Regions from separate parts of the Thermocoleostomius sinensis A174 genome, predicted to be linked through region 2. Evidence: riboswitches for the same ligand, from Rfam matches in the RefSeq annotation. Region 2 holds a riboswitch; the other holds the start of a gene.
The links. A riboswitch is a leader RNA that binds a small molecule or an ion and turns the genes downstream of it on or off. The one in region 2 is predicted to bind thiamine pyrophosphate.
Positions count from the first base shown of each region.

Region 1 (7,262 bases), 2.0 Mb from region 2:
TGGTAACGCAGGCAATCTCACCTTTGAAGTGGATGAACGCCTAGCTTTCTCAGGTATCAGCACGAATGGAATTGTCAGTGGCGCGTTCAGCAATGTCGAAAATGGTGGCGTCGGCGACAGTGAAGGTATCAATATCCGGGCCGGTTCGCTCTCCCTCAGTGACGGAGCATCCATTCAAACAGTTGTGCGGCAAGAACAACCTGGTGTTGCGGCTGGACGTGGAACCGCAGGCGATGTCGTCCTTCGTGTGGATGGCGATGTACGAATTGATGGTAACGAGCGATCGGGGCCAGGCTTTTCATTCCTTTCCTCAATCGACAGTAGCTTGGGAGGCGGTGCATCTGGCAGCGGCGGCTCGATCGATATTGCAGCCGGATCTCTGTTGCTGCTTAATGGAGGATCACTGAATGCTGCCACCTTTGGTAACGGCGATGCTGGCAGTGTTCGAGTTGATGCCAATACGATTCGGTTGGAAGGTCTCAGCACTGGAGGTCGATCGAGCGCTATCTTCAGCAGTGTAGAACCCGGAGCCGTGGGTGATGGGGGGATGATCGATATTACGGCTGATACTTTAACCATGCGCGATGGGGCTGAGTTACAGACGATCGTGCGGCAAGCAGGTTCTATCCCAGGTAGAACAGGAGAGTTTCCAGCAGGACAGGGAAACGCCGGGGATATTCTGCTGAGGGTCTCTGGCAGCACAATTCTGGATGGCACGGTCAATAATCGGGCAACTCAAATCATTAGTTCATTGGGTACAGGAACCGTTGGAGAAGGTGGCTCCATCTTGATCACAACCGGAGACTTGCGGCTATTGAATGGCGCAGACTTGTCTGCTGGAACCTCTGGGCGGGGCAACGCTGGAGATGTAATCATCCGCGCGAACAACATCCGTCTTGAAGGAGCCGTGGCTGACCCTAGCGCGATCTTCAGCACCGTGGAAGCTGGGGCGGAAGGGGATGGTGGCACGATTGACATAATTGCCAACCGCTTGACTATGCGGAACGGAACAGGCATCTTAACAACTGTCCGACCCGCTTCAGGTTCTCCAGCGGCAGGACGTGGCAATGCAGGCGATATTTTGATTGATGTATCAGGGGATATTGTTTTGGATGGCGTTACCGGTTTCATTCCTACGCAAATTAATAGCACCCTGAGCACCGGAGCAAGGGGCCGTGCGGGCGAGATTAGGATCGAAACCGGATCACTGGCTCTCACCAACGGAGCCAGACTCATCACGAGTACGTCTGGCTCTGGTAATGCAGGTAGAATTACGATCGACGCTGACAGTAATATAAACCTCTCTGGTTTCAGCGAAACTGGCTTCTTCAGTGGTATCTTCAGCACGATCGAGAATGGTGGTGTCGGCAACAGCGACGGCATTGAAATCACAGCCGGGTCGCTGCGGCTGAATCGGGCTGCTACAATTCAGAGTCTTGTTAGGCAGACACAAGGCGAATTTACGGCTGGAGAAGGCAGGGCAGGCAATATCACGATTCGCGTCGATGGCGATGTGCGCATTGATGGTACTGAACAAATTGTGCAAGGCAATCCGTTCATTGCTCAAATCAATAGTAGTTTAGGGGCTGGAGCCTCCGGACGCGGTGGTAATATATTCCTTGACGCAGGATCGTTGTCGCTGCTTAATGGTGCGTCCATCACAGCCAGCACCTTTGGCACAGGCAATGCTGGACGCATCACAATCGACGTAGATGATATTGTGAGCTTAACGGGTGAGAACATTGTCAATTTAAACGGTAATAATTTCTTGCAACAAAGCAATATCGCTACACTAGTGGCGTCTGGAGCCGAGGGTAATGCTGGGCGTATTCGCATTACAGCAAGGTTATTGAATTTAGATGACTTTAGCTTTATTTCCAGTAGCACGGGCGGGCGAGGGAATGCTGGTAACATTAGCATTCGGGTAGACGACACTATTCAGCTAGAGGAGTCGAGCAACATTGCTAGCGGTGTGGGGGCAGGAGGACGCGGTAGAGGTGGCGATATCACGCTACGAGGACGATCGCTAACTTTGAGGGATGGTAGCCAAGTAGGAGCATTTCTGTTTCGTGAACAATTTGGCACAGCAGGAGGACGCGGGCGGGGCGGTACAATTACTATCAACGCGACTGACTTTGTAGAAATTGCGGGTGTGGGTAGGCGTCAACTGCCTATTGTCTACTTTCCGAGGACTGACGTTACTGTTCTCACTCGTGGCTTCTCTAGCGGGCTATTCACCAACTCGGAGCGGGGTGCATCGGGCCAGGCAGGAGACATTACAGTAAACACCCGCGATTTTCGCATTTCGGGTGGTGGGATAGTGGTAGCTAGCACCTTTAACGATGGTGATGGTGGCGATATTGTTATCAATGCCGATCGTTTCACAGCCCGTAATGGCGGGCAAATTGTTACCAACACTCGCAGCAGTGGTACAGCAGGTTCTATTACGTTGAATGTGTCCGATCGCGTCACAATTACAGGCAGTGACCCAACTCTGAATCGACGACGGACCCAAATTCGGGAAATTCTATCGCAGCCAGGACAGAGCGATCGAGCCAGCGATATTTTACTGGGTTTAGGAAATAGAAGTGGATTGTTTGTCAATGCTGATGAAAATGCAACTGGGAATGCAGGTGAGATTTTAATTGACACGAACAATCTAACCATGCGTGATAGTGCTATCATTTCGGCGGTAGCAACTGGTCGAGATGCGGGCAACATTGACATCACGGCCAACACGGTTGAACTGCGCAACAATAGCGACATTCGCACCAATGTCACTGGAGAGGGCGATGGCGGCAACATCACGATCGATGGCAATTATGTTGTGGCACTGGGAGACAGTGATATCCTTGCCTATTCTGGCGGTGGTTCCGGCGGCAACATCACCCTTCCTGCATTTTTTGGTGAGGGGTATGTTGAACCCGATCGCGATCCGGACGCATCTCTCAGCTTGAATGAGTTGAATGCCCTAGACGGCAACGATCGCGTGGATGTCAATGCTAGTGGCCGTGTTCGTTCGGGAACCATCACCACTCCTGATACCAGTGCCATTCAAAATAGCCTTGCTGAATTGCCCAATACGGCGATTGATACCGATGCGCTACTGGCCAATAGTTGTGTAGTACGCGATCAAGATCAAGTTGGCACGTTTATTATTACCGGTCCGGGTGGTTTACCCGAACGCCCTGGTGATCAGGCTCCGTCTGCTTATCCCACTGCCCCAGTGCGATCTATTCCTGATGAACCCGATGAGCACCATGATCACTCCTGGCAGCCCGGTGACCCGATCGTAGAACCCCAGGGAGCCTATCAACTGGCTGACGGGCGCATGGTGTTGAGTCGAGAATGTCAGTAAGCCAGCTTGTGAATTGTCCGCCAGCCACTTTCCGCTTTGCTCAATCAGCAACGGGTAGTGCTGCATGGCAAACTAGGGGCTGTCCATATAACTTTATTTTGCGAAGGGTAAGGACGATCGAGCAAAGGATGATACGATGGGCAGACAAGCTAGGGGTGCCTGAGGCTTATCCAGGCTGAGATTACACCCTTAACACCTGAGTCCGGCTAATACCGGCGGAGGGAAGCTGTTTATCTGGAGAATTACCATGCGAACAAGTTGGCTCGTCCAGCGTCGGGGTCATGCAAATGTGACCCAAATGCACTATGCGCGACAGGGAATCATTACCGAAGAAATGAATTATGTGGCGAAGCGAGAAGAACTGTTGCCTGAATTCATACGCGATGAAGTGGCACGGGGACGGATGATTATTCCGGCTAACCTCAACCATCCCAATTTGGAACCGATGTGTATCGGTATTGCTGCGCGGTGTAAAGTTAATGCCAATATTGGTGCATCACCGAATTCATCAAATGTTGAACAAGAACTGGAAAAACTGCGGCTGGCGGTGAAGTATGGAGCCGATACCGTGATGGATCTGTCTACGGGCGGCGGCAATCTCGATGCCATTCGCACAGCGATTATTCAAGCATCCCCTGTACCGATCGGTACGGTTCCAGTCTATCAAGCGTTGGAACGTGTACATGGCAAGGTGGAGAAATTAACACCGGATGATTTTCTGCATGTGATTGAAAGTCACGCCAATCAAGGTGTGGACTATATGACGATCCATGCGGGCATTCTAATTGAACACCTGCCTCTAGTGAAAAATCGTATTACCGGAATTGTGTCTCGCGGTGGCGGAATTTTGGCGCGATGGATGTTGCATCATCATCAGCAAAATCCGCTTTATACTCATTTTCGCGACATTATTGAGATCTTCAAGCGCTATGATGTCTCGTTTAGCTTGGGAGATTCGCTACGACCGGGCTGTCTACACGATGCGACGGATGCGGCTCAGCTAGCGGAATTAAAAACGCTTGGGCAATTAACTCGAACGGCGTGGCAACATGACGTGCAGGTGATGGTAGAGGGCCCTGGACATCTACCGATCGATCACATTGAGTTCAACGTGCGTAAACAGATGGAGGAGTGCTCGGAGGCTCCGTTCTATGTGTTAGGACCGCTTGTAACCGATATTGCTCCAGGCTATGATCACATCACCTCGGCGATCGGGGCGGCACTGGCAGGTTGGTATGGTACAGCGATGTTGTGTTATGTCACGCCCAAGGAACATTTGGGCTTACCCAATGCTGAAGATGTGCGCAATGGATTGATTGCCTATAAAATTGCGGCCCACGCGGCTGATATCGCTAGACATCGCAGTGGAGCCAGAACTCGCGATGATGAGCTATCTCGTGCTCGCTATAACTTTGATTGGAATCGTCAGTTTGCTCTTTCCCTAGACCCCGATCGCGCTAGAGAATATCATGACGAAACCTTGCCAGCCGATATTTACAAAACGGCTGAGTTCTGCTCAATGTGTGGGCCGCAATTCTGTCCGATGCAAACCAAAGTTGATGCAGATGCTCTCACAGAATTAGAAACGTTCTTGGCACGTACTTGAAGTGAGCACTGAACGATCGGTTGTGGAAGATCAGGTTTAACAGGTTGGGCTTAAAGGGTCAGACGTTGCATCTGCCCTTTAGCTCCTCCCTACAGCACTTTCTCTAAAAACTGGCAGGCGCGTTCGCTGCGCGGATTTGAGAAGAATTCAGCAGGCGGTGCGTCTTCAGCAATTTTGCCACCATCAAGAAAAATGATGCGATCGGCCACTTCCCGGGCAAAACCCATTTCGTGGGTGACGATTGCCATCGTGATCCCAGTTTGCGCCAGTCCTTTCATCACCTCCAGCACCTCTTTCACCATTTCGGGGTCTAGGGCTGAGGTTGGTTCATCAAACAACATCACTTGGGGTTGCATAGCCAAAGCCCGGGCGATCGCTACCCGTTGTTTTTGTCCACCCGACAGCCGCGACGGGTAGACCTCAGCCTTTTCGGCTAAGCCCACCTGTTCCAGCCGCTTCATACCCTCTTCCCTCGCTTCTGCCTTGCTTAACTTCTTCACCTTGATGGGGGCATAGGTAACGTTATCCAGCACCGTCATGTGTGGAAACAGATTGAAGTGCTGAAACACCATACCCATGTTTTGCCGAACTTTCTTGATATCGGTTTTGGGATTGGTCATTTCTATATCGCCGATATAAACTCGCCCTCGCGTCGGCACTTCCAGCAAATTTAGACAGCGCAAAAATGTCGATTTGCCGCAGCCTGATGGGCCGATAATGGCAACAACTTGCCCCTTTTTGATTTCGGTTGAAATGTCTTTAAGAACATCCAACCTTCCAAACGATTTAGATAAAAATTCAGTTCTAATCACTTTTCCGTATCCTCCGTTCAAATCGCTGTGCTAACCAAGTAAAACCCGTGACCATGACGTAATAAACTAACCCCACAATAATTAATGGTTCAAAGTAAATGAACTTTTCGGCTGCCACAATTTGACCACGTCGCATTAGGTCTAATGCGCCAACCGTGGAAACCAGAGACGAGTCTTTCAAAAGTGCGATACTTTCATTGACAAGAGCAGGCAAAATGTTCTTAAACGCTTGAGGCAGTACGATATCCCACATCATCATGGTATATGGAACACCCATGGTTAGGGCAGCCTCTCGTTGTCCTTTGTCTACTCCTAAAATTCCTCCTCGAATGGTTTCTGAGTTATAAGCTGCCGAGTTTAAAGAGAAAGTAATAACACCGGCAATAAAGGGAGGAATTGACCAGCCAATTAACTGAGGAGTTGCAAAATAAATGATTGCCAATTGTAAGATTAGCGGTGTTCCTCGAAAAACAGATGTATAGAAATCAGCAAACCACTTCAGCGGTTTAATATTAGAGGGTGTTTGAGAAGCCAGGAAGGTCGTAAAAAAGCTCACTCAGTGTAGGCTGCGAATAGCAAATATCTACAGCCCTGAGTGAGTCAGATGAGTAAAGCATATCCCAGTAACCTAACCCGCGCCCAATATGAGGTTTTGAGTGAATTAATTCCAGCAGCAAAGCCAGGTGGTCGTCCTCGCAGCGTTGACCTGTGGGAGGTGCTCAATGCCATGCTCTATGTTCTGGTTGAAGGCTGTCGTTGGCGTTCTTTACCTGGTGATTTCCCAGCCTGGCAGACGGTGTACACGTACTTCCGCAACTGGCGATTGGACGGCACCTGGATTTCCATTCATGACCAGTTGCACCAGTGGGTTCGCATCGATGCGCAACGCTATCCTAGTCCATCAGAAGCGATCATCGATAGCCAAAGCATCAAGAGTGCAGCAGGAGTTCATCAACAAGTTGGCTTTGATGGAGGCAAGCTGATTACAGGACGCAAACGATTTTTAACGGTGGATACGTTAGGACTGGTTTTGCGGGTGTTTGTGAGTGCGGCAAACCTGGGGGAACGCGAAGGGGGCAAACGTGTCCTCAAACGAGTCAAACGGATGAAGAAAAAGGTTTCACGCTTAATCACCATTTGGGTAGACGGCGGGTTCGATGGCGCCCCTTTTCTGATGTGGGTGATGGATGTTTGTCGTTGGATTGTGCAAGTTGTACTGCGACCTGAGCAAACCAAAGGCTTTAGCTTGCTCAAAAAGAGGTGGGTGGTAGAACGAACTTTTGGTTGGCTAATGGGATGCAGACGGTTGGTCAGAGACTATGAATTATTACCAGAGACATCAGAAACCTTGATCTACCTTGCCATGATTCGGATTATGGTGAGGCGGTTGGCATAAATTTGACACCTCAAATCTTTTCAAACACCCTCTTAGAAATTTTGAAAACAGATAAAATCGTTCCCCAAGTAAAGCCAAAGATTGCAGAAA
Region 1 is NZ_CP113797.1:4,529,840-4,537,101, forward strand. It holds gene OXH18_RS19565 (two-partner secretion domain-containing protein) at 1-3,358, shown strand, start outside; TPP riboswitch at 3,500-3,599, shown strand; gene thiC (phosphomethylpyrimidine synthase ThiC) at 3,606-4,964, shown strand; gene OXH18_RS19575 (amino acid ABC transporter ATP-binding protein) at 5,054-5,776, opposite strand; gene OXH18_RS19580 (amino acid ABC transporter permease) at 5,769-6,332, opposite strand; gene OXH18_RS19585 (IS5 family transposase) at 6,381-7,172, shown strand.
Region 1: linked by a shared signal. The riboswitch ahead of thiC (phosphomethylpyrimidine synthase ThiC) and the one ahead of OXH18_RS03080 (sodium:solute symporter family transporter) in region 2 are both predicted to bind thiamine pyrophosphate.

Region 2 (7,262 bases):
GTTGAGCAATTTGTGTTTGAATGTTCAGTGCAACATGCCTGGCTCCCTCAAGGTTGGTATTGGGCAAAACAGCCGCAAATTCTTCTCCTCCATAACGAGCTACTAAATCACTAGGACGTTTAACGGTTTGAGCGATCGCTTGCGCAATTTGCTTCAAACAGTCATCCCCGGCTTGGTGTCCATAATGATCGTTGTAGAGCTTAAACGCATCAACGTCACAAAGAATAAGGCTCAGAGGGGTGCCATCTCGTTGAAGCTGTTGCCACTGCCAAGCAAGATATTCATCAAGATGACGACGGTTGGCAACCTGAGTTAATCCATCTAGGGAGGCTAAACGTTGCAGTTCTTGATTGGCCGACTGGAGACGTTGATAGAGGTCAGATTGATAAATCGCAATCGCAACTTGGTTCGCTAATTGCTTCAGCAAATCGATATCGGACGGTTGCCATTGTCGGGATTCAGCACACTGTTGAGCCATCAGCACGCCGCGCAAAAATTCTCCTTGCCAGACGGGTGCCACAAGGTTAGATTTCACCTGTAGATTCTGTAACAATGCACCACAGGGGGGGGCAGGTTCTGTACAGTGAATATCGGCAATCATATGCCCAGTTTGTTTGTGCAACGCGAAGCATTGTTGAATTGTAGAACAGCTATCGAACAGGGTTTGTCCCAGCAAAGAAGGCCATTCCGGACTCACGGATTCCGCCATGACAACTCCGCTGCAATCATCTTTAAAGCTGTAGAATATAACTCGATCGGTCTGTAATAGCTGGCGAATTCCAGTCACAGTTGTGTCTAAAATTTGGCTTAACTCAAGCGACTGATGAATGTTTTGAGTAATTTCTGTAATTAGTTTATATCGTTCAGCTTGTTGTTGTAGAGCTTGTTCGGCTCGCTTGCGATCGCCAATATCACGAACCATACATAACACATCATCTGTACCACTAACAATGATTCGAGCTTCCTCATGGAGAATTTCCCCTGCCACCTCTATTTCATACTCATAGATTTGCATTGTGTTGGTTTCAAACGCTTTCTCAATGTAATATAGTCTTTCTTCAGCTAAATCAGGCGGAAAGATTTCACGAAGCGATTTACCAATGCATTCATCTTTCTGTTTAAGTAGCCTAATACGGCCTGGATTCACCATATCGAGGTATACACCCTTTCGATCATAGCGAATCATTAAATCGGGAATGGCCTGAAGCACCGTCTGATTCGTCAGTTCGTTCTGCTTTCGCAGAATAGCACCAGCAAAAATGGTTCCCACCATCATGAACAGGTTGATATCTTCGGGTGACCAGGACATAGAGCGCCCAAAGGTGTGAAACCCCAATGACCCAATCAAATTGCCCTGATAGGTTAACGGAACTGCTAAAAATGAGGTAGCTCCGATCGCCCTAGCCGAAGCTCGTTCAGCCTCGGCCTCAGGTGGTAATGCTGCAATGTCTGCCACAAACAGCGGTTGCAATTGACGCATTTTCTCGATCGACCATGCAAATGTTGTCATGGAGAGACTTGAAAGGTTTTCTAACGGCGACGTGATATTGGGTGCAACCCATTCGTATATTTTTGTCGCAACTGTTTCATGATTGGTATAGAGATAAATCCAACCCCAATCAGCTTGGGCAAAGGTGGCAATCGTTTGAAGCCCCTGCTGGAGATGGGCATCTATGTCGTTCAACGGTAGATTAATGAATTCAGCCGAAAGTTGAGCCAATAGCCGTTCAAACGCATGTCGATGCTCCAGGACCTGTTCTACTTGTTTGCGATGAGTAATGTCATGAATGATGCCAATCACCCCAATGATGTTGCCTTTCGCGTCACGAAAAGGGCTGAATTTGGCGGAAGTCCAACCAGATTTACCCGTCTCTGGGATGTGGAAATAGATATCTGGAGCCGTAATCGTTTCCCCAGCAAGCGATCGAAGCAACAGTTGATAGATGCCAGTTTCTTCTAGAAATGGAAACACCTCCAGCGGTCGTTTGCCCAAAACGGTACTGGCTCGTAAACCGCTCATCTGTTCCATGGCTCGGTTCCACACCAAATAGCGAAAATCTAGTCCGTAGACAATGACACCTTCTTGGATGCTATCAATCAGGTGTTGGTTGAATTCTGCCAATTCATTGAGAGCGTTTTGGGTCTGTCTGCGTTGGGTAATATCTTCGGCAATTCCAGCAATGCGGTAGAGTTCTCCTGATTGATTCCGAATGAACGACAATCGACTGAAAATCCAGCGAATTGAGCCATCAGGTCGAATAATTCGGTATTCCTGAGAAAAGGAATCTGCTTGAGCTTGTTGCTCTAGGGCAACCACCACGCGATTACGATCTTGAGGATGAATTGAATCGAGCCAAGCTGCTGGATTTTGGTAGAGGCTCTCGCAAGAACGTCCCCAAATGGATTCGTAGGACGGGCTGATGTAAAACATTTGGCTATAGTCTGCGGCGCAAATGAAGAAAACTTCCTGAATTGTTTCAGTAATTTGGCGAAAGAGTTCTTCTTGCTCGCGCAGGGTTTGTTCTGCTTGTTTGCGATCGGTAATGTCTACAATCGCCCCAACAGCGCGATCGACGCTGCCGTCAGGGTGCAACAACAACTGGCATTGATCGCTAATCCAAACATAATGTCCCTGATCATGACGAACCCGATATTCTGCTCGGAGGCAAGAACATTCAGCCAAAGATTGCTCAATTGTGCGACGTGTGAGCGGGCGATCGTCTGGGTGAACCAAGACCAGCCATTGATCTAACGTTTGTGGCATGACAGGACCCGGATAGCCCAAAATTCGTTCTGTGTTGGCTCCCCATAGGATTTGATCGGCCTTAACATTCCACTCGTAGAGAACTTGATGACTAACTTGATCTGCCACGGCATACCGCGCCTGTAGGGCGGTTAGTTCTGCAAGTAACGCTTGTTGCTCTGTTTCAATCTGCTTGCGCTCATCAATATTTTTGATGAAGATAGATAGCCCTGTTGCATCAGGATAAACGTGAATTTCCCACCAGCGATGAAAAACCTGCTCAAACGCTTCAAAGTGAATAGGACGCCCTGTCAACATTGCCTCATGATAGTTGTGATAGATGTCAGAATCTACCAACTGCGGATATTCCTGCCACACATTTTTCCCAATCAAGTCAATCCGGGGTCTGTCAATGACGGTTTCAAGATAGTGATTGAGGTAAACAATTTTCCAGTCGCGATCGATAACTAGGAAACCATCGGTGATTCGATCGACTGCCGGAGTGGACTGAGCCGCCAACTGTGTTTCAAGTTCTGCGACGCGCAACCGCAGTTGCCTCACTTCTTCAAACAGTTCTTCACGAGACTGGCTCATATCAGCTTCCATATCTAACTTGGCTACCTGATTTACCTGAAAGCAAAATCTGGAGATCGTTCCTGCATGGACAAACCCCGCGAGTACCTATACCTACCTTCACCCTAACGAAGACCGATTTTGGAAGCGTCTTGCAGCATTGAAGAGATTGATGCCCCTATATTAGCCGTTAACTATAGATTCTTGAAAAAACTATAAATAAATCCAGAGTTTTGTACATTCATGCTTTCTAGCTTATCAGCCTAGCATTGACTTTCAAGCTCTCTTTCAGGTGAATCTCAGCAGGTACACACTCAAGCAGCAATGCTTCATAATTTTTTGCGCCCTCTACACCGTTACTCTTCTACAATTTTGTTTACCCCAATTGTGCTCACCTCTATCGTCACTCGATGAACCAGTCAATATCGTTTGTGAGAAGCCCGTTACGCTATCCGGGTGGAAAATCTAAAGCGATCGATCGAATTTTGCCGCAAATTCCTAGTGATATTACTGAATTTCGCGAGCCGTTCATCGGAGGTGGTTCGGTCTTTTTGGCAATTAGCTCGCTGCGACAGTCTACTGCATATAGTTATTGGATTAATGACTTAAATTATGATCTGTACTGTTTCTGGAAAGTCGCAAGAACAGACATCGATCGATTGTTATCGGCCATCACCGTATTGAAACAAACCTATTCTGATGGTCGTGAACTGTATACCAAATTAAAAGAACCTAAATCAGTTTCATCTGCGTTCGATCGGGCTGTTCGTTTTTTTATTATGAATCGCATTACCTTTTCTGGTGTGATGGATTCGGGCGGCTATTCTCAGCAGGCGTTTGAAACGCGATTTACTTGGTCATCAATCGATCGCCTAAGGCAAATAACGCCCTATTTGGTCAATACGAAAATCACTTGGGGAGACTATGAAAGTCTATTGCAAGCCGAGGGAAAACAAGTATTTCTGTTTCTCGATCCGCCCTACTGGAAAGCATCCAAATCCAAACTCTATGGCATTAAAGGCGATTTGCACACTTCGTTCGATCATCATCGCTTTGCTGAATGCATGAAACAATGTTCCCATCGCTGGCTGATTACCTATGACGATTCTCCAGAAATTCGAGAGCTATTTAGCTTTGCCAAGATCATAGAAGAGTGGAAGCTACAGTACGGCATGAACAACTACGGTCGCAAGTATGCGCCTAAAGGCAATGAATTATTCATCAAGAATTACTAGCAATTTTTGTGAATGCGACGATCGACAATGCTATGATTAACCTCAAGCTAGGGGTGCCTGATGCTAAATGCCAGGCTGAGATTACACCCTCGGAACCTGAGACTGGGTAATGCCAGCGAAGGGAAGCACGAGTCGAGATTTCATCTAGAGACGGGTTCGTTTCTACCTCTCATGGCTTTTTGCCTCTAGCCCTGTTAATTCTAGACTGAAGGGGTTGAAGGACACATGTCAATTGGAGCGATCGCGCTGTTAGTTACCTTGGTGACAGCCGGTATTTTTGCGCTACTAGGTCTTCTCCATGCCAGCAAGCAGGTGATTGATCTGGAAGACTATATGGTCAGCCGTAATCAGTTTGGCAGTTGGATGGCGTTTGCAACCATCGTTGCCTCTGCAATGGGGGCGTGGATTTTGTTTAGTCCGCCCGAAGTTGGTGCGACCAGTGGGCTGGTTGGCATTATTGGCTACTGTATTGGTCAAGCGACGCCAGCTGCTGTATTTGCCGGCATTGGCCCCCGCATTCGTCGGTTAATGCCATACGGGCATTCGCTGAATGAGTATGTGCTATATCGATTTGGCAACGCCATGTACGGGTTAACACTGACAATTATTGTATTTTACATGTTTATTTACTTGGCGGCCGAGTTGACAGCCATTGCCAAAGCGGTACAGATTATGGCAGATGTGCCGTTGGGCTGGACGGCGCTGGTGGTGATTACTGCTGTGTTTGTTTATACGACTTATGGCGGCTTGGGAACGACCATTTTTACCGATGCGGTTCAATTGATTGTAATCGTGCCGTTGTTGCTCCTGAGCTTGATCGTGACAGTAACTGCTCTGGGTGGGGTGGGGGTCGCGCTGGAACCTGTGCGATCGACTACGCCTGACCTGTTGTCCTTTGGCAATCTTCCTGGTATAAAATTTGGCGCAACGCTTGTGATTGCTGTATTAGCAGCAGAGATGTTTAACCAGGGAAATTGGCAGCGAATTTATGCTTGTCGCAATAATCAAGTTGTAAAGCGTTCGTTTCTAACCTCATTTTTAGTGATATTACCCATGTTGTTTATTGCTGGCTGGCTTGGTATTTTTGCGGCTGGACTAGGATTCACCGATGATCGAGCCTTCTTTTCGTTAATTCAAGCACTTTCTCTGCCAGCATGGTTCACGATCATAGTTTTAATTCTGGCGTTAGCATTGGTGATGAGCAGTCTAGATACATTGCTCAATGGCATCACTAGTGTCTTCACACTAGATTTAATTCGTTTTTTTCCACAATTACGATCGCCTGGATTGCTTCGTATTTCCCGATTTTTGGTCGTATCAATCGGGCTAATAGCGGTGCTAATTGCCGCACAAGGTTATAACGTGCTGTATTTGTTTTTGTTAGCAGACTTAGTTTGTGCAGGTGCAATTTTCCCGATTCTCTACGGGTTATATTCGTCGCAACTAACAGGTGCAGTGGCCTTCTGGAGTGCCGTCATCGGAATTGCCGCCGGAGCACTATTCTTTCCCAAACCTGATTTTAGTCCGTGGTTGGCAATTCCATTCGGTGGTGATTTACTCGTGAGCTTCAGTGTACCGCTGCTAGTATCGATGGCAATCGTCTTTGGCTGGAATACCTACGCAACGAGTACAGGACGAGTCAAATACTTTGACTTTAGCCAACTGCAAACCCGGATTCGCGCTTACACAGACGGATTAGGGATGCGGGGGCGTTGTTGAATTTAGGTATGAGACTAACACCAATCTCCTGCCAACGGGTTAGTAAACTCTACGAAGACAAGGTGTACAGCGGAGCCGATCGAATCCAATCGGCCGTTGTCCCTGATTTTGCCCTCGCCCCAATGGAAATCTTGGCTTGAACGTCACCATTAAACCCCAGAAGAGGTAATTGCCTTGAATTTGCTACTCTGAATATCAGATTCTTGTTGAATTCAAGGTTGAATCGAGGTTGAACTCATGCCATCCGACGCTTCCTCTCCCGATGCTCGCCCATTTGCCGATCGCTATCTTGCTGTAATCAATCAAATTGTGGAAATTACGCTGAAAGGCAAACTGCGGTCTAAAGAACAAATCTATCAACAGTTGGTTCAGGATGTGGAGGCTGGAACCGGAGAAATCTTTGAGCGCTGTTTGGCAACCCGCTTTGAGGAAACACAAACTCAGCTTCAAATAGACGATGAACTAAAACAAGCAAAAGCAACTCGCATTCTACGAGCGTTACAGGCAATTCAAGGAGAATGGGAGCGTTACCAAAAAGAACAACACCTGACGGCAGCCGTATCTACTGCTACTCGATCGATTATAGAATCTTCTTCGGAAGATACATTAGTAACTTGGCTAGATTGGGTTGATCCAAATCAGACAAATGCATTGAGTACTGATCAGTTAAAGGCACTGGTACAGTCATTAAATCAATCAATTTCAACAAAAAAGATTGAACAACCGCAAGTCATTCAGCAACTTGTCGCTGGGATTGATAGCGGGCTAGCAACTCAACAACGCTTGGAAGATCATGTGATTCGCTGGATCTATGACGTACCTACGGCAATCGGATTTGAAGGTACACCCAGTCAGTGGGGTCCATGGAAACTCTGGGCTGAGCAGGTGACAAGCCCGTTGCCCAAGCAGTTGTTTCAAGTCATTACCACTAATCAATCAATTGAAGAAACCATTCAGCGTCAATCAACGATTGCAGTGCGGGATTGGGTGGA
Region 2 is NZ_CP113797.1:721,123-728,384, reverse strand. It holds gene OXH18_RS03090 (PAS domain S-box protein) at 1-3,337, opposite strand, end outside; gene OXH18_RS03085 (DNA adenine methylase) at 3,739-4,551, shown strand; TPP riboswitch at 4,591-4,692, shown strand; gene OXH18_RS03080 (sodium:solute symporter family transporter) at 4,777-6,270, shown strand; gene OXH18_RS03075 (hypothetical protein) at 6,279-6,410, shown strand; gene OXH18_RS03070 (tetratricopeptide repeat protein) at 6,508-7,262, shown strand, end outside.